One region of the Clostridium sp. ETTB3 genome, then DNA from elsewhere that is predicted to be linked to it. Evidence: predicted binding sites of a transcription regulator. Region 1 holds the regulator's gene; each other region holds the start of a gene.
The links. The regulator HrcA, encoded in region 1, represses chaperone genes, less so after heat shock. The targets are predictions, from matches to a motif close to TGTTAGCACTCNNNNNNNNNGAGTGCTAACA.
Positions count from the first base shown of each region.

Region 2: the regulator HrcA is predicted to act here: its motif matches at 4,918-4,948, upstream of htpG (molecular chaperone HtpG).
Region 3: the regulator HrcA is predicted to act here: its motif matches at 2,108-2,138, upstream of groES (co-chaperone GroES).

Region 1 is NZ_CP199832.1:2,003,674-2,010,762, forward strand. It holds gene dnaK (molecular chaperone DnaK) at 1-1,077, opposite strand, end outside; gene grpE (nucleotide exchange factor GrpE) at 1,129-1,737, opposite strand; gene hrcA (heat-inducible transcriptional repressor HrcA) at 1,756-2,784, opposite strand; gene hemW (radical SAM family heme chaperone HemW) at 2,976-4,106, opposite strand; gene lepA (translation elongation factor 4) at 4,230-6,035, opposite strand; gene ACUN06_RS09845 (hypothetical protein) at 6,170-6,610, opposite strand; gene ACUN06_RS09850 (stage II sporulation protein P) at 6,668-7,089, opposite strand, start outside.
Region 2 is NZ_CP199832.1:1,403,184-1,410,272, reverse strand. It holds gene fabZ (3-hydroxyacyl-ACP dehydratase FabZ) at 1-85, shown strand, start outside; gene ACUN06_RS06875 (acetyl-CoA carboxylase biotin carboxylase subunit) at 104-1,447, shown strand; gene accD (acetyl-CoA carboxylase, carboxyltransferase subunit beta) at 1,460-2,338, shown strand; gene ACUN06_RS06865 (acetyl-CoA carboxylase carboxyltransferase subunit alpha) at 2,367-3,116, shown strand; gene ACUN06_RS06860 (alpha-amylase family glycosyl hydrolase) at 3,414-4,763, shown strand; gene htpG (molecular chaperone HtpG) at 4,981-6,861, shown strand.
Region 3 is NZ_CP199832.1:386,657-393,745, forward strand. It holds gene ACUN06_RS01850 (M28 family metallopeptidase) at 1-97, shown strand, start outside; gene ACUN06_RS01855 (4Fe-4S dicluster domain-containing protein) at 375-1,883, shown strand; gene groES (co-chaperone GroES) at 2,161-2,445, shown strand; gene groL (chaperonin GroEL) at 2,467-4,095, shown strand; gene ACUN06_RS01870 (prepilin peptidase) at 4,262-5,011, shown strand; purine riboswitch at 5,065-5,162, shown strand; gene guaB (IMP dehydrogenase) at 5,329-6,786, shown strand; gene guaA (glutamine-hydrolyzing GMP synthase) at 7,021-7,089, shown strand, end outside.

The DNA of each region.
Region 1 (7,089 bases):
TTTAACTTCACCAGTTAATACACCTGCTTGAATTGCAGCACCCATAGCTACACATTCATCTGGGTTAACTCCTTTTGAAGGTTCTTTTCCTGTAAAGTTTTTAACAGCTTCTTGAACTGCAGGTATTCTAGTTGATCCACCAACTAATATAACTTTATCAATTTGACCAATTGATAATCCAGCATCACTTAATGCTTTCTTCATTGGTTCTATTGATCTTTGAACTAAATCATGAGTTAATTCATTGAATTTTGCTCTAGTTAAGTTCATATCAATGTGCTTTGGACCAGTTGCATCAGCAGTGATGAATGGTAAGTTTATATTTGTTTGCATTGATGAAGATAATTCAATCTTAGCTTTTTCTGCTGCTTCTTTTAATCTTTGAACTGCACTCTTATCATTTCTTAAGTCAATTCCATATTGTGATTTAAAATCATTTGCTATATAATCAATGATTTTTTGGTCAAAGTCATCTCCACCTAAGTGAGTATCTCCATTTGTAGATAGTACTTCGAATACACCATCACCTAATTCAAGTATAGATACGTCAAATGTACCTCCACCTAAGTCATAAACGAATATCTTTTCACTATGGTCAGTCTTATCTAATCCATAAGCTAATGAAGCAGCAGTTGGTTCGTTTATTATTCTTAATACTTCTAATCCTGCTATTCTACCAGCATCTTTAGTTGCTTGTCTTTGAGCATCATTAAAATAAGCTGGAACAGTTATAACTGCTTGAGTTACAGGTTCACCTAAATATGCTTCTGCATCAGCTTTAATTTTTTGAAGTATCATTGCTGATATTTCTTGTGGTGAATAAACTTTATCATCAACATGAGTTTTGTGATCAGTTCCCATTTCTCTCTTTATAGAAATTATTGTATGTTCTGGATTTGTAATTGCTTGTCTTTTAGCAATTTGTCCTACTAATCTTTCACCATTAGCTTGGAATGAAACTACTGATGGAGTAGTTCTAGCACCTTCAGAGTTAGTGATTACTACTGGTTCTCCACCTTCCATTACAGCTACACATGAGTTTGTTGTACCTAAATCAATACCTATTATTTTTCCCATAATATATTTCCTCCTTGAACTTTACATATATATTGTAAATTTACTTACTTACTATTTTGCTACAGTAACCATTGAATATCTGATTACTTTATCTCCTCTTTTATATCCTTTTTGATATACTTGGGCTATATCATTAGTTGATAAATTTGCATCTTCAACTACCGAAATTGCTTGATGGAAATTCGGATCAAATCCATTATTTGTATCAATTTCTTCTACACCTAATTTTTCTAAAGAGTTTATGAATCCTTTTATTGTCATCTCTACTCCCTTTTTAAGATCTTCTACAGTTCCATCAACTGCTATAGCTCTTTCTAAATTATCAGCTACAGGAAGTATTTCCTTTAATACATCTGTACAAGCATCTGTATATATTCCTTCCTTTTCTTTAGCTGTTCTTTTTCTATAGTTATCATACTCAGCTGTTAATCTAAGTAATCTTTCTTTTAAAGCATCAACTTCATTAGAAAGCTTTTTGTTTTCATCTTTCATCTTTCCTATTAAAGCTAAATCATCATTTTCTGTATATTCTTCAACTATTTCTTCAGCTTCTTCTTTTGAAGTAGCTTCTGTATCTTCTGTTACAAGTTCATTTTCTTCTACAGCTGATTGATTTTCTTTAGTTATTTCTTCAGCTTTAAAATCTTTGTTTTCTTCCATCCTTACACCTCATCTCATTCAATACTCTTGATCCTTAAGACTTTTGTTTAATTCTTTCATAACTTGAGACATTATAGTAACTACTTTAGAATAATTTATTCTTTGCGGACCAATCAATCCAACACTTCCAATAGGTCTTCCGCCTAAAAAATATTCTGCTGTTATAACTGAACAATCCTTAGCTTCTGGAATATAATTTTCCTCACCAATTTTTATTGATATATCTCCACTATTCTCTAATAGTTCTATAACACAATCCTTATTACTTATTAGTTGAAGAACTTCCTTTGCTTTTTCAATATCGTTATACTCTGGATAATTGAAAAGATTTGTTGTTCCTTCAACTACAAAGTCAGATTTTGAATTATTATTTAAACTATCATATAAAGCTGGAAGTATCGCATTAAATAAATCATCGAAACCAACTAATTCATTTTTTAGTTCATTAATAACTTCTAAATTTATAGCTTCTATTGTTAAATTTTTAAGTCTTGAATTTAATACTTCATTTATTCTAAGAAGCTCCTGATTACTTGTAATAGAATTAACTTTAATTCTGTGATTTTTTATAACACCACTATCAGTTGCAATTACAATAATTAAATTAAAATCATCAATTCTTATTAATTGTAATGATCTTATATAGCTTCTTTTCATAGATGGTGTTTGAACTATACACGTTAAGTTTGTTAATTCTGATAATAAAACACAAGCTTCTTTTAATATTGTATCAACTTCATGCATAGCTGAATTAATTAAATATTCCTTAATTCTAAGCTCTTCATCCCTACTTAACTTTGGTCTTTCCATTAACTTATCAACATATAATCTATATCCCTTACTAGAAGGAATTCTTCCTGCTGATGTGTGAGGCTGTTCTAAATAGCCCATTTCCTCCAAATCTGCCATTTCATTTCTAATTGTTGCAGATCCTACACCTAAGTCATACTTTTTAGCTATCGTTCTAGATCCAACAGGTTCTCCTGTTACTATATAGTCATTAATAATGGCTTGAAGTATTTTTATCTTTCTTTCATCAATTGCCATTTTATCACCCCTATTGTTAGCACTCATCAAAGTAGAGTGCTAATGACTACAATATCAATATATTCTTATTTGTTTTTTTTGTCAATTTCGTATTTCTTTAAATTTTGAACTATTTTTTTATATAATTTAATTTTTTCTTTATTATCTCTTCCCATCTCTTTATTACTCCTATTTTCTCACTATTTCACTTTTCACTTTTCTAATATAAAATCAGACATTACATAATTAGATAGTTCCAATCCTTTTAAAGTTAAAAACATCTTATCTTCCTCTAAAATTAATAAACCATCTTTTATATTTTTCTCAATCACCTTATCATATATACTTCTTATATCTTTATTAAATTTTTTATTAAAAATTTTTAAATCTATTCCGCATATCATTCTTAATCCCATAAAAATAAATTCTTCAATTTCATCATTTATAGAATTTTTATGCTCTTCAACTATTGTATTTTCATTATTATTTATCTTTTTTATATATTCATTTATATCACTTTCATTTACCATTCTTGTTCCATTTATATAAGAACTACTTGCACTTCCCACACCTATATATTCATTTAATGACCAATAAACCTTATTATGCTCACATTCCTTTTCATTTAAAGAAAAGTTAGATATTTCATATTGATGATATCCTCTTTCCTTTAATATATCCTTAGTTAATTTATCCATTATTCTTTCATCATCTTCAGAAGGTAAATTTAATTTATTTTTGTTATATAAACTATAAAAAGCAGTTCCTTCTTCAATTATTAAACTATAGGCAGAAATATGATCTGGTCTTAAATCACATACTTTTTCTAATGTCTCCTTCCATAAATCTACTGTTAAATTTGGTAATCCATACATTAAATCAACATTTATATTTTCAAATCCAATATCTCTTGCTAAATTATAATTTTCTAAAAATTCTTCAAATGTATGTATACGCCCTATTTCCTTTAATAATTTATTGTTACAAGATTGTAATCCAAAACTTATTCTATTAACTCCACTTTTTTTCATTACCATTAATTTCTCTTTTGTTAATGTTCCTGGATTACATTCCATGGAATATTCTATATCTTTTGATAAATTTAAATTTTTAATAACCTTTAATAATTTTTCTAACTCTTTAGTTTCTAAATAAGATGGAGTTCCTCCACCAATAAAAATAGTTTTTATTATATAATTAGAACACTTTTCTTTTATTTCTTTTATTAATGCATCTATATATTCTTCTCTATATTTTTCCTTTCCTGCAAATGTTGGAAAATCACAATAAAAACATCTTTGCTTACAAAATGGAATATGTACATATAAACTAATTTCTTTCATTAACTTTACTCCTATTTTCAATATTACTTATTTATCAGCTTAACTATCCAATAAATAATTTGTAAAATTTATTATATTTTTTATCTATGAAAAAAAGATGCTACAAAATGTAGCATCCTAATATTAATCAACTTTAAGAACAGCCATAAATGCTTCTTGTGGTACCTCTACAGATCCCACTTGTCTCATTCTCTTTTTACCTTCTTTTTGCTTTTCAAGAAGTTTCTTCTTTCTTGAAATATCTCCACCATAACATTTAGCAAGTACGTCTTTTCTCATAGCTTTAACAGTTTCCCTAGCTATAACCTTAGATCCTACTGCAGCTTGAATTGGAACTTCAAACATTTGTCTTGGAATAATTTCCTTAAGTTTTTCTGCAATTCCTCTTCCCTTATGGTATGCTCTTTCCTTTGGAACAATCATTGATAAAGCATCAACTATATCTCCATTTAAAAGTATATCAAGCTTAACAAGCTCTGTTTTAGTATATCCTTTAAATTCATAATCAAATGAAGCATAACCTCTTGTTCTTGATTTTAAAGTATCAAAGAAGTCATAAACAATTTCATTTAATGGAATATCATAGTTTATGCATACTCTTGTTTCTTCTAAGTATTGCATATCTATATAAACTCCTCTTCTTTCTTGACATAAGTCCATTATAGCTCCAACATATTCAGTTGGTGCAATTACAGATGCCTTAACAATTGGCTCTTCCATAGAATCTATTTCTGTTGGTTCTGGTAAATTAGTTGGATTTGTTAAATCTATAGTTTCACCATTTGTTTTAGTAACTTTATATATAACAGATGGAGCTGTTGTTATAATATCTAAGTTAAATTCTCTTTCTATTCTTTCTTGAATTATTTCCATATGAAGTAATCCAAGGAATCCACATCTAAACCCAAATCCTAATGCAATAGATGTTTCTGGTTCAAAATCTAATGCAGCATCATTTATTTGTAATTTTTCTAATGCTTCTCTTAATTCATCATACTTAGCTCCATCAACTGGATAAATACCTGAATAAACCATTGGTACTGCTTTTTTATATCCTGGTAATGCATGTTCTGTTGGTCTTTCTGATTCTGTAATAGTATCCCCAACTCTAGCATCAGCAACATTTTTTATAGATGCTGTTATATATCCAACATCCCCAGCCATAAGTTCAGCTGTTGAGAATAGCTTTGGAGTAAACACTCCTACTTCAACTACATCATAAACCTTATTTGTATTCATAAGCTTTATTTTAGTTCCTGCTTTAACTTTACCATCTAATATTCTTACATAACATACAACACCCTTATAACTGTCATAATATGAATCAAATATTAAAGCTTTAAGTGGAGCTTCTTCATCTCCATTTGGTGCAGGTATCTTTTCAATTATAGTTTCAAGTACATCTTCAACATTTAAACCTGTTTTTGCAGAAATCATTGGTGCATCCTCTGCTTCAATACCAATAACATCTTCAATTTCTTCTTTTACTTCATCTGGTCTAGCAGATGGTAAATCTATCTTATTAATAATAGGTGCAATTTCTAAATCATTATCTAATGCAAGATAACAATTTGCTAAAGTTTGAGCTTCAATACCTTGTGTTGCATCAACTACAAGAAGTGCCCCCTCACAAGCTGCTAAACTTCTTGAAACCTCATATGTGAAGTCTACGTGCCCTGGAGTATCAATTAAATTTAATATATACTCTTCACCATCTTCACGTCTATAAACAAGTCTTGCTGCTTGAGATTTTATTGTAATCCCTCTTTCTCTTTCAATTTCCATATTATCAAGAACTTGTTCTTCCATTTCTCTTTTAGTAAGAGTCCCTGTAATTTCTAATAATCTGTCCGCTAGGGTTGACTTACCATGATCTATATGTGCTACTATTGAAAAGTTTCTAATCTTTGATTGTCTATTACTTTGCATATATCTTAACTGCTATAAAATATTAAGCAGCTTCTTCACCCCCATATTGTTAAATCAAGCTAAATTATAACATAGAGTATAGAGTAAGTGTCAAGAATATTAGCACTTATAATTATATTAACTTAAATATATTACTATTTACTGTTGTTTTTTATAAACTCATTTATATTTTTGTCAAAATCACTTTCTTTATAATTGCTATTTTCTTTATTATTTTTTGTAATTCCACTTATTTTATCCCTTATATTTATATAAGCTTTATTAGTATATGTTGCTAAATCCTTAATAAAATTCATAATAAAATTATTATTAGTTAAATTAATATACTTATTATAAAACTTAACTGTTGCCATTCCATCATTTTTTTCTCCAACATAAATTTTAATAGGACTTTTATCCATTATAAATTCTTGAAAGTCTTCACCAAATTCATCACTTACAACTCTAAAGTTATCTTCTGTTGTTCCTAATGGTGATAACGATTCTGTATTTATAATATTTACCTCAACAAATCCTATTATTAATAAAATTATTGAAATTAATGGTATAAAATATATTTTAATTAACTTTACCATAAAAAAAGCACCCCCTAGTACTTAGCTATAAGGATGCTCATTTTTATATATTTTTATTCATCTTTTATTTAATGTTTCTGCAATAAGCCTTGCTAAATATTTAGCGCTCAATTTAGCTTCTTGTGCTGTATTTAATTCAGTTCCAAACTCTGTTAATATACAAGCTGGGCTTAAATCTTGATTAAAGTTATTAGACCCATGATTATATTCATAAAGCCCTTCTCCACTATTTCCATCAGCCAATAAACCAGGAAATAAATTTTTAGCTGTATTAATCATTGAGTTTACAGTAGTCATCATTTCACTATAATATGGTGATGCCTTAGATGTCACAAACATTACTCTAGCTAAACTTTGACCATTTATTTCTACTGTTGTTTTATCTTTACTTGGTCCACTATCCCTATGCAAATCTATAATTAATTTTAAATTAGGAAATTGATTTAAATAACTTTCAACTGTAGGTCCTGATCTGTAAT
Region 2 (7,089 bases), 600 kb from region 1:
TGGACGAGCTGGTTTAGGTTATGGAATAGCCTATGTTGATGATAAAAAGGTTTGTGAAGGAGAATTAACCTTCATGGTAGGTTAAATTAAGTGAGGTGCTTTTATGATTAGAAAAGTTTTAATAGCTAATAGAGGAGAAATAGCTGTAAGAATTATTCGTGCTTGTAAAGAGCTTGGAATTAAAACTGTTGCAATTTATTCTGAAGTAGATAAAAATGCTATTCACACTGAACTTGCAGATGAAGCTATTTGTGTTGGAACTTCTAAATCTAAAGATTCTTATCTTAATGAAAGTAATATTTTAAGTGCAGCAGTAATTACTGGCTGCAACGCGATTCATCCAGGTTTCGGATTTTTATCTGAAAATGCAAGTTTTGCAGGAATGTGTGAAGAATGTAATATAAAATTTATAGGTCCTAGTAAAGAAATTATAAATATAATGGGCAATAAATCTATGGCACGAGAAATTATGAAAAATGCAAATATTCCTATAATTCCTGGGAGTGAAGGACTTATTAGAAATTTAGAAGAAGCTAAGTCTGAAGCTAAAAAGATTGGATATCCAGTAATGATTAAAGCTTCCCTTGGTGGTGGGGGAAAAGGAATTAGAGTTGTTCTAAATGAAAATGAATTAGAAAATGCATATTTTACAGCTAAAGCAGAAGCTAAAAATAATTTTAATGATGATTCTGTATACATGGAAAAGTTTATAGAAAACCCTCGCCATATAGAAGTTCAAATATTAGGAGATGCCTTTGGAAATGTAATTCATTTATATGAAAGAGATTGTACAATTCAAAGACGTAATCAAAAGGTTCTTGAAGAGGCACCAGCTATTATTTTAAATGATGAATTAAGAAATAAAATGGGGACTGCAGCCATTAATGCAGCAAAGGCTGTAAATTATGAAAGTGCAGGAACAATAGAATTTTTACTTGATAAGCATGGTGATTTTTATTTTATGGAAATGAATACTAGAATTCAAGTTGAACATCCAGTAACAGAAATGGTAACTTCAGTGGATATAGTTAAAGAACAGTTGAATATTGCAAATGGAATGGAACTTTCTTTAACTCAAGATAATATTAAAATTTATGGTCATTCAATAGAATGTAGAATTAATGCTGAAAATCCTAAATTAGGATTTGCTCCATCTCCTGGTAAAATTAAATTTTTAAATCTACCTGGTGGAAATGGCGTTAGGGTTGATACTGCTGTTTATAACGGATATACAATTCCTCCTAATTATGATTCTATGATTGCTAAATTAATAGTCCATGGTAAATCAAGAGATGAAGCAATAAAAAAGATGCTCCGTGCATTAGATGAATTTGTTATAGAAGGAATAAATACTAATATAGAATTTCAGATAAGTATATTAAAAAATCAAGCATTCCGCTTAGGAACTTATGATACAAGTTTTATAAGCAAGGAATTTAAACTGTAAGTTGGTGATATTATGAAAATTTTTAAAAAGAAAAACTATGGAGTAATTAATATTTCTTCTATTGATAATAAGTATATTCCAATAGTACCTGATGGAGCTTGGGTTAAATGTGATTACTGTGGGAAAATATTGTATAAAAAGTATTTAGAAAATAATTATTTTATTTGTAATAATTGCGGTAGTAATTTTAGATTATCTGCTTATGATAGATTACGATTTACTTGTGATGAAGGATCATTTATAGAGTTTAACAAAAATATGGAAAGTAATAATCCTATGAATTTTCCAGGTTATGAAAAAAAACTAAATAAAAATAAGAATATATCTGCACTTACAGAAGCAGTAGTAACTGGAAAATGCTTAATTAACGGTAATACTGCAATGATTTGTGTAATGGATTCCCATTTTATGATGGGAAGTATGGGAACTGTTGTTGGTGAAAAAATTACATTAGCAATTGAAAAAGCTATTGAAGAAAAATTACCAATAATAATATTTACTGCTTCAGGTGGTGCTAGAATGCAAGAAGGAATTTTATCATTAATGCAAATGGCAAAGGTTAGTTCAGCATTAGCTAAACTCAATGAAGCTGGATTACTTTATATAACAGTACTTACTGATCCTACTACAGGTGGAGTAACAGCAAGCTTTGCAATGCTTGGGGATATAATTTTATCTGAACCTAAATCTTTAGTTGGATTTGCGGGGAGAAGAGTAATAGAAGGTACAATTAAAGAAAAGCTTCCTGATAACTTTCAAAGCGCTGAGTTTTTATTAGAAAAAGGTTTTGTTGATAATATAGTAAAAAGAGAAGAAATGAAAGGAGTACTTTCATTATTATTAGAGCTTCATAAGCCTATAGGAGGTGACTTTATTGACCAAGACAATTAAGGCATGGGATAGACTTTCTATTGCAAGAATGCTTGAACGACCAAATGCAGAAGAATATATAAAGTTAATTTTTGACAATTTTTTTGAATTACATGGAGATAGGAAATATGGAGATGATAAATCTATAATAGGTGGAATAGGCTTTTTAGATAAAATCCCTGTTACTATAATAGGAATTCAAAAAGGCAAAAATTTAAAAGAAAACATGGAACGAAATTTTGGTTCTCCCTATCCAGAGGGATATAGGAAATCTCTTAGATTGATTAAGGAAGCTGAAAAGTTTAATAGACCAGTAATTTGTTTTATTAACACATCAGGAGCTTATTGTGGAGTAGAAGCAGAAGAGCGTGGCCAAGGTGAAGCAATTGCAAGAAATCTATTTGAAATTGCAAGAGTTAAAGTTCCTATAATTTCAATTATAATAGGTGAAGGTGGAAGTGGAGGTGCAATTGCTCTAGCTTGTGGTGATAAAGTATGGGCTTTAGAAAATTCAGTTTATTCTATTTTATCACCTGAAGGTTTTGCATCTATATTATTAAAGGATTCATCTAAAGCAAAGGAAGTTACTGAAATAATGGGAATAACTTCTTACGATTTACTTAATAAGGGTATAATTGAAAAAATAATAACTGAGCCTTCTGGTGGAGCTCAAAATGATATAAAATCAGTTGTTAAAGAATTAAAAAGTTCTTTAATAGTTGAAATTAATAATTTAAAATCACTTGATATAAATGATCTTTTAGAAAAAAGATATAATAGATATAGAAAATTTTTTTAATTAAATATATATTTAAAGAAGCAAGTTAAATTTAATAACTTGCTTCTTTATTTTAAGGTAATTATACAGAGGTATGTGTAGCTCAACATACAAAATGTATCTACATTAATAATTATTACCAGTTTTTTCGTTTTATACACTTTAATTTTAAAAAAATTAATATTACAAAATTTTAACATTATTGTAATATTAATTAATAGCAACTATAGGAGAATATTATGAGTTTTTTTATATTATATATTATATGGTATAAATTAAATTTTATGATTATTGTAATTGATTTTAGGAGGTTATAAAATGACAAATTCAATAAAGGATGCAATATTTTATCATATATATCCTCTAGGGTTTTGTGGAGTAATAAATAACAAAGAAAAATCCACCAAAAATCTTGGATTAAATAAAATTGATAAAAATTGGATAAATCACTTTAACGACTTAGGGATAAACTCAATTTATTTTGGGCCGCTTTTTCAATCAACTTATCATGGTTATGATACAATTGATTACCTAAAAATAGATAATCGCTTGGGTACAAATGATGATTTTAAAAAATTAGTTTTTAAATTACATGAAAATAATATAAGTGTAATTTTAGATGGAGTTTTTAATCATGTAGGACGGGATTTTTGGGCTTTTAAAGATGTTCGAAATAAAAAATCAAATTCTATTTATTCCTCTTGGTTCAATATTAATTTTAATGGCAATAGTCATTATAATGATGGCTTTTATTATGAAGGTTGGGAAGGACATTATGATTTGGTTAAATTAAATTTATATAATCCTGAAGTTAAAAATTATTTATTTACTGTTGTAAAAACATGGATTGATGAATTTGATATAGATGGAATAAGATTAGATGTTGCTTACTTATTAGAAAAAAATTTTATAAGAGAATTACGTAAAAAAACTGATTCTTTTAAGAAAAACTTTTGGTTAATGGGTGAAATGATACATGGAGATTATAATACTATTGTTTCTCCTGAAATGCTTCATTCTGCAACTAATTATGAATTATATAAAGGATTATATTCAGGGCATAATGATAAAAATTACTTTGAAATTGCTTATTCATTGAATAGAGAATTTGGTGATTATGGTATTTATAAGAATATAAATTTATACAACTTCGTAGATAATCATGATGTAAATAGAATTGCTACCATGGTAGCAAATAAAAAATATTTAAATAATATTTATACAATACTATTTACTATTCCTGGAGTTCCATCAATTTATTATGGAAGTGAATGGGGAATTGAAGGAGATAGAAAAATTACAGACTTAAATCTTAGACCAGAGATTTTTCTTGAAAAATATGAAAATAATGAATTTGCAAAAAAAATAGAAAAGGAAATTTCTCAATTAATTTCAATTAGAAAGTCTAATATAGAGTTAACTCACGGAAACTATAAAGAAATTTTAGTTAAAAATAAGCAATTTATATTTGGACGTTGCTATAATGATAAATGGATATTAGTAGTATTAAATCTTGATGATAAAGATGAAATTCTTGAATTCAATGTACCTTTTAGCAACAAATCATTAATTAATTTAAAAAATACAAATGAACATTTTACTACTTTTAATAACAAACTACAACTTAATATACCTGCTTTTAGTAATAAAATATTAAAAGTTGAATAGTATAAAACACCATATTAGATATAAAAATAGAATAAGTTTTATATCTAATATGGCTTTTCTTATTTTAAAAAATTAATTATAATTTTACTTTTTTGTAAATAGTTTATTAATACTATTGACAATATATTTTTAGGTAGTAAAATAATTATTAGAGTGTTAGCACTCGTTAATGCAGAGTGCTAATAATTACTTTTTAGATTAAAAAGGAGAGAATTTTATGGAAACAAAACAATTTAAAGCAGAATCTAAGAGATTATTAGATTTAATGATTAATTCAATTTACACACATAGAGAGATCTTCTTAAGAGAGCTTATATCAAATGCAAGTGATGCAATTGATAAAATATATTATAAAGCTTTAGTAGATGATAGCATAAGCTTTAATAAAGATAATTATTTTATTAAAATATCTCTAGATAAAGCTTCTAGAACAATAAAAATAAGTGATACTGGAATAGGAATGACAAAGGAAGAATTAGATGATAATTTAGGAGTTATTGCTAAAAGTGGTTCATTAAAATTCAAAAAAGAAAATGAAATTAAAGATGGTTATGATATTATAGGACAATTTGGTGTAGGTTTTTATTCTTCATTTTTAATTGCTGATAAAGTTACTGTTATAAGTAAGGCATTTGAAAGTAATGAGGCTTATAAGTGGGAATCATCAGGAGTTGATGGATATGCAATAGAACCATGTTCTAAGGAATCTGTGGGAACAGATATTATTTTACACGTTAAAGAAAATAATGAAGATGAAAACTTTGATGAATATTTAGAAGAATATAAAATTAAAGCATTAATAAAAAAATATTCTGATTTCATACGTTACCCAATCAAAATGGATTTAACTGAGAGAAAACTTAAAGAAGGTTCAGAAAATGAATATGAAGATGTTATTGAAGAAAAAGTAGTAAATAGCATGGTTCCTATTTGGAGAAAAAATAAAAATGAGCTTACTACAGAAGATTATGATAATTTCTATAAAGAAAAACATTATGGATTTGATAAACCATTAAAGCATATTCATTTAAGTGTTGATGGAACAATTAGCTATAATGCAATTTTATATATTCCAGAAAGCATGCCTTATGATTTCTATACAAAGGATTATGAAAAAGGCTTAGAACTTTATTCTAATGGTGTAATGATTATGAATAAGTGTTCTGATTTATTACCTGATTATTTTGGATTTGTTAAAGGTATAGTTGACTCTGAAGACTTATCTTTAAATATTTCAAGAGAAATCTTACAACATGATAGGCAATTAAGATTTATAGCTAAAAATATTAAAAATAAAATTAAAAATGAGCTTGAAAAAATGCTTAAAAATGATAGAGAAAATTATGAAAAATTCTATAATTCATTTGGAAGAACTCTTAAGTTTGGTGTATATGATAATTTTGGGGCTGAAAAAGATGTACTTCAGGATTTATTAATGTTTTATTCATCAAAAGAAAAGAAGATGGTTACTTTAGATGAATATGTAACAAGAATGTCAGAAGATCAAAAATATATTTATTATGCAGTTGGTGAATCTATTGATAGAATAGAAAAACTTCCTCAAACAGAGTTATTATTAGATAAGGGGTACGAAATCTTATACTTTACTGATGATATTGATGAGTTTGCTATTAAGATATTAATGCAGTATAAAGAAAAAGAATTTAAGTCAGTTTCAAGTAGTGATTTAGGTATTGAAAATAATGATGCGGAATTAAAGGAAGAGGAAAATGATGCAGAAAATAAGGTATTATTTGAATCAATGAAAGAAATTTTAAAGGGTAAAATTAGTGCAGTTAAGATTTCTAAAAGATTAAAAAACCATCCTGTATGCTTATCAAATGAAGGTGATTTATCAATTGAAATGGAAAAAGTATTAAATCAAATGCCTAATTCTCAAGGCATAAAAGCTGATAAGGTTCTTGAAGTAAATGCTAATCATGAAGTATTTAAAGTATTAAAAGATGCTTATGAGCATGATAAAGATAAATTAAGTTTATATACTAACCTTTTATATAATCAAGCTTTATTAATTGAAGGATTAAGCATTTCAGATCCAGTAGAATTTACTAATGATATTTGCAAGTTAATGAAGTAATTAAATTTAATAAGAGGGTATATGCTATTTTCTGCATACACCCTCTTATTTTATTATTAATATTTAAATTTAACGCTAATTTCTTTAATTTCACCTTTAGAATTTTTTCTAATTGTTTTTTAGTAATAATTTATATTCATTGAACAAATAAGTTTTACAATCACTATTATTATCTTGTATAATCAAGCTTGTAGAACCATAAAATTATAACTAATGAAAATTTGAATA
Region 3 (7,089 bases), 1.2 Mb from region 1:
AGATGATAATATGTCTATAGTTGATTGTAAATTAATTGAGAATATAAAAGATGCATTAGTTGATTTTATAATAAAAAATGATAATAAAATTTATTAAAGTTTTAAAACTAGATAAATTAAAGTTATTTTAAATAATTAGGAAAAAGTAGTAATGAAAAATTTGAACTACTCCTTGTTAAGTAGACAGGGAGCAGCTGAATTCAAAAAATCATTGCTACTTTTTTTATTAATTAATTAGTAAAAAAATAAATATTTGATGATTAGTGTTGAAGTTTATATGTAAAAATATTTATTAAGACATCATTAAATAGATGGAATAAATGGTAAAATATTGTATAATTAAAAGTGGTATACAATACAGGGGGAGTGGTGAGATGTTTAAGTTTGAAACTCAGCTTAAAAAATTAAAACATGAAGTGTTAACAGAAGTTGCAAGACTTGCAAAAAATGATGAAATTAGTTTAGAAAGTATTGAAAAGGTCCCTTATGAAGTTATTAAGGGGGATGTTGCACAATATAGATGTTGTGTTTATAAGGAAAGAGCTATTGTTTTAGAAAGGGCAAAGCTTGCTGCAGGATATTTAGCAAATGGTGATAATCCAGAACCGGATTTAATTGATATTAGACCAGATGAACAAATTATATATGTTATTGAGGCAGCATGTGATAGATGTCCTATAAATAAATTTAATGTAACAGATTCTTGTAGAAATTGTCTTGCTCATAGATGTCAAGAAGCATGTAATTTTGGGGCAATTACAATTGTTAATGGAAGAGCATATATAAATCAAGAGTTATGCAAGGAATGTGGTTCATGTAAAAAAGCATGTCCATATGATGCAATATCAGAAGTTATGAGACCCTGTAAGAGATCATGTCCAACAGGAGCATTAGATATTAATCCTAATGATAGACGAGCTATGATTAAGGAAGAATTATGTGTTAATTGTGGTTCTTGTATGAGAGCATGTCCTTTTGGAGCAATTTCAGATAAGAGCTTAATTGTTCCAGTTGCAAAGAGACTTGCAAGAAAGAGAAAAATGTATGCTGTAGTAGCGCCTGCAATAACAGGACAATTTGGTCCAACTATGAATTATGGTAAGATTAGAAATGCTATTAGAACATTAGGATTTGAAGAAATGATAGAAGCTGCATTAGGTGCAGATGCAGTAACTGTTCATGAAGCAAATGAATTTGTTGAAAGAATGAAAAGAGGAGATAAGTACATGACTAATTCTTGTTGTCCTGGATTCTTAAATTTTATTGAAAAGATTAATCCAACTGAAAAAGATAAAATTTCAGGAACTGTATCACCAATGGTTGCAGCTGCAAGATATATAAAGAAAAATGAACCAGATGCTAAAGTTGTATTTATAGGTCCTTGTACTGCTAAAAAAAGTGAAGCTGTTAGATTAGGAGTAAGTGATGCTGTTGATTATGTTTTAACATTTGAAGAATTACTTGCTTTGTTTGAAGCTTTTAATGTTAATCCATTTGAATGTGAAGAGGAAAATGTTAATGATGCATCTGTATTTGGAAGAAATTTTGGTGCTTCTGGAGGGTTAACTGCTGCTATTAAAAATTATATTGCTGATAGTGGTGTTGATGAAGTTGAATTTAAACCAATACCAACATCAGGACTTGACTGTAAGAAAACTATGATGCTTGCTAAGGTAGGAAGACTTCCAGGAAACTTTATTGAAGGAATGATGTGTGAAGGTGGATGTATAAATGGTGCGGGTGTAATTGCACCACCAATGAGAGCTAAAGTTGCATTTACTAAAATAAATAATGGAACTACTATAAAGTCTGTACTTAAAAATAAAACTCTTGAGGAGTTTGAAGGAGTAAATTTAGAAAGAGAATCTGATTTAGAAAAATAATTTTAAGATATTAAATTTTTATAAATTTAAACTAAATACTGTATTTTACAACTAAATAAAATATTAATATATTAGTAGTAAAAGTAATAGTAAGAAAAATAATGGAAAACAAAGTAAATTAAAAATAAATTAGTCTAATTAGTAATATTTGGCCTTAGTAAGGTAATAATATAGAAAGTAATTGTTGAAAGATTACTTTATAAATTATATTATAAATATAAAGGTATTAGCACTCTATATTAGTGAGTGCTAAAAAAAAATATAGGAGGGTTTATTTATGAATATAAGACCATTAGGTGATAGAGTAGTAATAAAAAAATTAGAAGCGGAAACAACAACAAAAAGTGGGATAGTTTTAACTGGAAGTGCTAAGGAACAACCACAAGAAGCTACAGTTGTTGCAATAGGACCAGGGGCATTAGTTGAAGGAAAGAGAGTGCCTATGGATGTTGAAGTTGGAAATAAAGTATTATATTCAAAGTATGCTGGAACAGATGTAAAGGTTGAAGGCGAAGAATATATTATATTAAAACAAGACGATATACTAGCAATAGTAGAGTAATTTATTAGGAGGTAATTTTTTATGGCAAAGATGATACAATTTGGTGAAGAAGCTAGAAGAGCAATGCAAGTTGGTGTTGATAAACTTGCTGATACAGTAAAGGTAACTTTAGGACCTAAAGGAAGAAATGTAGTTTTAGATAAGAAATTTGGTTCACCACTTATTACTAATGATGGTGTTTCAATAGCAAGAGAAATAGAATTAGAAGATCCATATGAAAATATGGGAGCTCAGCTAGTAAAAGAAGTTGCAACAAAAACTAATGATGTTGCAGGTGATGGTACTACAACAGCTACTCTTTTAGCTCAAGCTATTATAAGAGAAGGGTTAAAAAATGTAACTGCTGGTGCAAATCCTATGTTACTTAGAAATGGTATAAGAATGGCAGTTGAAGAAGCTGTTAAGGGAATATTAGAAATATCTAAGCCTGTTAATGGTAAAGAGGATATAGCTAGAGTTGCTGCTATTTCAGCTGCAGATGATGAAATAGGTAAGCTTATTTCAGATGCTATGGAAAAGGTAGGAAATGAAGGGGTTATTACTGTTGAAGAATCTAAATCAATGGGAACTGAATTAGATGTAGTTGAAGGTATGCAATTTGATAGAGGATATATTTCTCCTTACATGGTAACTGATACAGAAAAGATGGAAGCAGTTTTAGATAATCCACTTATATTAATAACTGATAAAAAGATAAGTAATATACAAGAAATATTACCTGTATTAGAGCAAATAGTTCAAGCTGGTAAGAAGTTATTAATAATAGCTGAAGATATTGAAGGAGAAGCAATGGCTACATTAGTAGTTAATAAATTAAGAGGAACATTTAACTGTGTAGCTGTTAAAGCACCTGGATTTGGTGATAGAAGAAAAGAAATGCTTCAAGATATAGCTATATTAACTGGTGGTCAAGTAATTTCTGAAGAATTAGGAAGAGACTTAAAGGAAACTACTATAGATATGCTAGGCCAAGCAGAAAGTGTTAAAATCACTAAGGAAAATACTACAATAGTAAATGGTAAGGGTGATAGTAATGCTATCAAGGAAAGAATTGGTCAAATAAAAACTCAAATAGAAGAAACTACTTCAGAATTTGACAAAGAAAAATTACAAGAAAGATTAGCTAAGCTTGCTGGTGGTGTTGCAGTAATTAAGGTTGGAGCTGCTACAGAAACTGAGCTTAAGGAAAGAAAACTTAGAATAGAAGATGCTTTAGCTGCTACTAAGGCTGCTGTTGAAGAGGGTATAGTACCAGGTGGTGGAACTGCTTATGTTAATGTAATCAATAAGATTGCAGAATTAAAATCTGATGTTGCTGATACTCAAGTTGGTATCAATATTATAGTTAGAGCATTAGAAGAACCAATGAGACAAATTTCTACTAATGCAGGACTTGAGGGTTCTGTAATTATTGAAAAAGTTAAGAATAGTGATGCAGGAATGGGATATGATGCATTACATGATGAATATGTAAATATGATTAAGGCAGGAATTGTTGACCCAACTAAAGTTACAAGAAGTGCACTTCAAAATGCTGCTTCTGTAGCATCTACATTCTTAACAACTGAAGCTGCAGTTGTAGATATACCAGAAAAAGAAGCTCCAATGCCAGGTGCACCAGGAATGGGTGGAATGGACGGAATGTATTAATTTAAATAAAAATTAATATTTAAAATAAGGTTGATATTAACTTAAATAGTGTTAGTGTCAACCTTATTTTTATTTTTTTGTTTTATTATTTTAAGAATGGTTATAATATAAAAAAAATAATAAAACTAATGATAAAAAATTTGTGAGGTTATTTTTAGGAGGAATAATGGAAATCTTTTTTATTATAATTTTAGGGTTGGTAATAGGAAGTTTTTTAAATGTATGTATTTATAGGATAGCAAGTGAAAAATCAATTGTGTTTCCAGCATCACATTGTACTAAATGTGGATATGAATTAAGGAAAGTAGATTTAATTCCAGTAGTGAGTTATATTTTTTTAAAAGGAAAGTGTAGAAATTGCAATGAAAAAATTTCAATTCAATATCCTATGATTGAGGTGTTAAATGCAATTTTATATTTATTAATTTATTTTAAATTTGGATTTACATTAAATTTATTTAAGTTTTGTTTATTTATTTCACTTTTAATAGTAATAGGAATGATTGATTTGCAAACTAAATATGTTTATAATTCAACAATTATTTTTGGAGTAATATTTGGAGTATTATTTGCATTATTAAATTCGAGTGAAAGTGGAGTTATACAATTAGATTATATACTTGGAGCATTTATAGGATTTGGAGTTATATATTTTATAGTGCTTTTAACACAAGGAATGGGAAAGGGTGATATTGATATTTCTTTTATATGTGGATTATTTTTAGGTGAAAGAGGAATTATAGTTACCTTATTCTTAGCAATAGTTTTATGTGGAGTAGTAGCATTAGTAATTTTATTTTTAAATTTAAAAGATAAAAAGGATGAAATTGCTTTTGGACCATATTTAGCAATTGGTGCGACAGTAGCTTGCTTATATGGAAGTACCTTAGAAAATATTTATTTAAGTATGTTTTAATTTATTATATTGACAATGGAAATTTCATAAATTATAATAATAAAAAATGAAAAAACACGAATAATAAAATGACTCATATAAACCTTGGATATGGCAGGGTGTTTCTACTGAAAACCTTAAATTTTCATCTATGAGTGAATTTGATATATTTACTTATATACGAATAATATATAGGTTGAATGCATATTAATGTTCACTTGTAAATAATGAACTTAATATGCTTTTTTATTTTGGTTAAGCTTCATAATTAGTAATTACATATAAAATAAATTTATTAAATATATAGATAAAAATAAGTATGGTAGGAGAGTGTAGAAATGGCAAGAATATTAAAAACAGCGTATACATTTGATGATGTATTATTAGTACCAAATAAATCGGAAATTTTACCAAATCAAGTTTCATTAAAAACTAAATTAACAAAAAAAATAACATTAAATATACCGTTAATGAGTGCAAGTATGGATACAGTTACTGAATCTAAAATGGCAATTGCAATGGCTAGAGAAGGCGGAATTGGAATAATACACAAAAATATGACCATTGAAGATCAAGCTAAAGAAGTTGATAAGGTAAAAAGACAGGAAAATGGGGTAATAACAGACCCGATATTTTTAAATGAAGATCATACTGTAAGAGAAGCATTAGAATTAATGTCTCAATATAGAATTTCTGGTGTTCCAGTAACAAGGGGAACTAAGCTAGTTGGAATAATAACTAATAGAGATATAGTTTTTGAAACAAATTATGACAAGATAGTATCGCATGTTATGACTAAAAGTCCATTAATAACTGCTCCAGAAGGAACTACATTAGAAGAAGCTTTAGAAATATTAAAAAAACACAAAATAGAAAAATTACCTTTAGTTGATTCTGAAAATAATTTGAAAGGGCTTATAACAATAAAAGATATAGAAAAAGTTAGGGCTTATCCAAATGCAGCAAAAGACTCAAGGGGCAGATTACTTTGTGGAGCGTCTGTTGGAGTAACTAATGATATGATGGAAAGAGTTGATGCATTAGTTAATGCACAAGTAGATGTTATTACATTAGATACCGCACATGGTCATTCAAAGGGAGTTATTGATGGTGTTAAAAAAATAAAATCTAAGTATCCTGAACTTCAAGTAATTGCTGGTAATGTTGCAACAGCAGAAGCTACAAGAGATTTAATAGAAGCAGGTGCTGATTGTGTAAAGGTTGGTATAGGACCAGGTTCAATTTGTACGACTAGAATAGTTGCAGGTGTAGGAGTTCCACAGTTAACTGCAGTTATGGATTGTGCAGAAGAAGGAAGAAAATATGGAATTCCAGTAATTGCTGATGGAGGACTTAAATATTCAGGAGATATAGTAAAGGCGTTAGCTGGTGGAGCATCTGTATGTATGATGGGATCAATGCTTGCTGGATGTGAAGAGGCTCCAGGTGAAATGGAAATATATCAAGGAAGAAGTTATAAAGTTTATAGAGGAATGGGTTCTTTAGGAGCTATGGCAAAAGGTTCTTCTGATAGGTATTTCCAAAATGGAACTAAGAAATTTGTTCCAGAGGGTGTTGAAGGAAGAGTTGCATATAAGGGTCCAGTAGCTGATACATTATACCAATTAATTGGAGGAATAAAGTCAGGTATGGGATACCTAGGGGCTCCAACTTTAGAAAATTTATTTGAAAATGCAGGATTTGTTGTTCAAACAGCATCAGGAATAAGAGAAAGTCATCCACATGATATAAATATTACTAAAGAAGCACCAAATTATAGTGTAAGAGAAAACTAGAAAATAGTTAGAAGTTAGTGGCAAGTGATAAGTGATAAGTTAAGGAAAAAATTCAGATTGTGCTGAATTTTAGAAAGTATAAAATTTAAGAAATTCATTAAGGAGTTTCATCATTAACTTGCCATTTGCCACTTATAACTTGTCACTAGCTATAAATTAGTTAAATGTTTATATTTTTGTTGAAAAATGTATAATTTTACGAGATAATAAAGAAAAAACATTAGGAGGGTTCTAATGAATAGAGAATTAGTATTAGTACTTGACTTTGGTGGTCAATATAATCAGTTAATTGCAAGAAGAGTT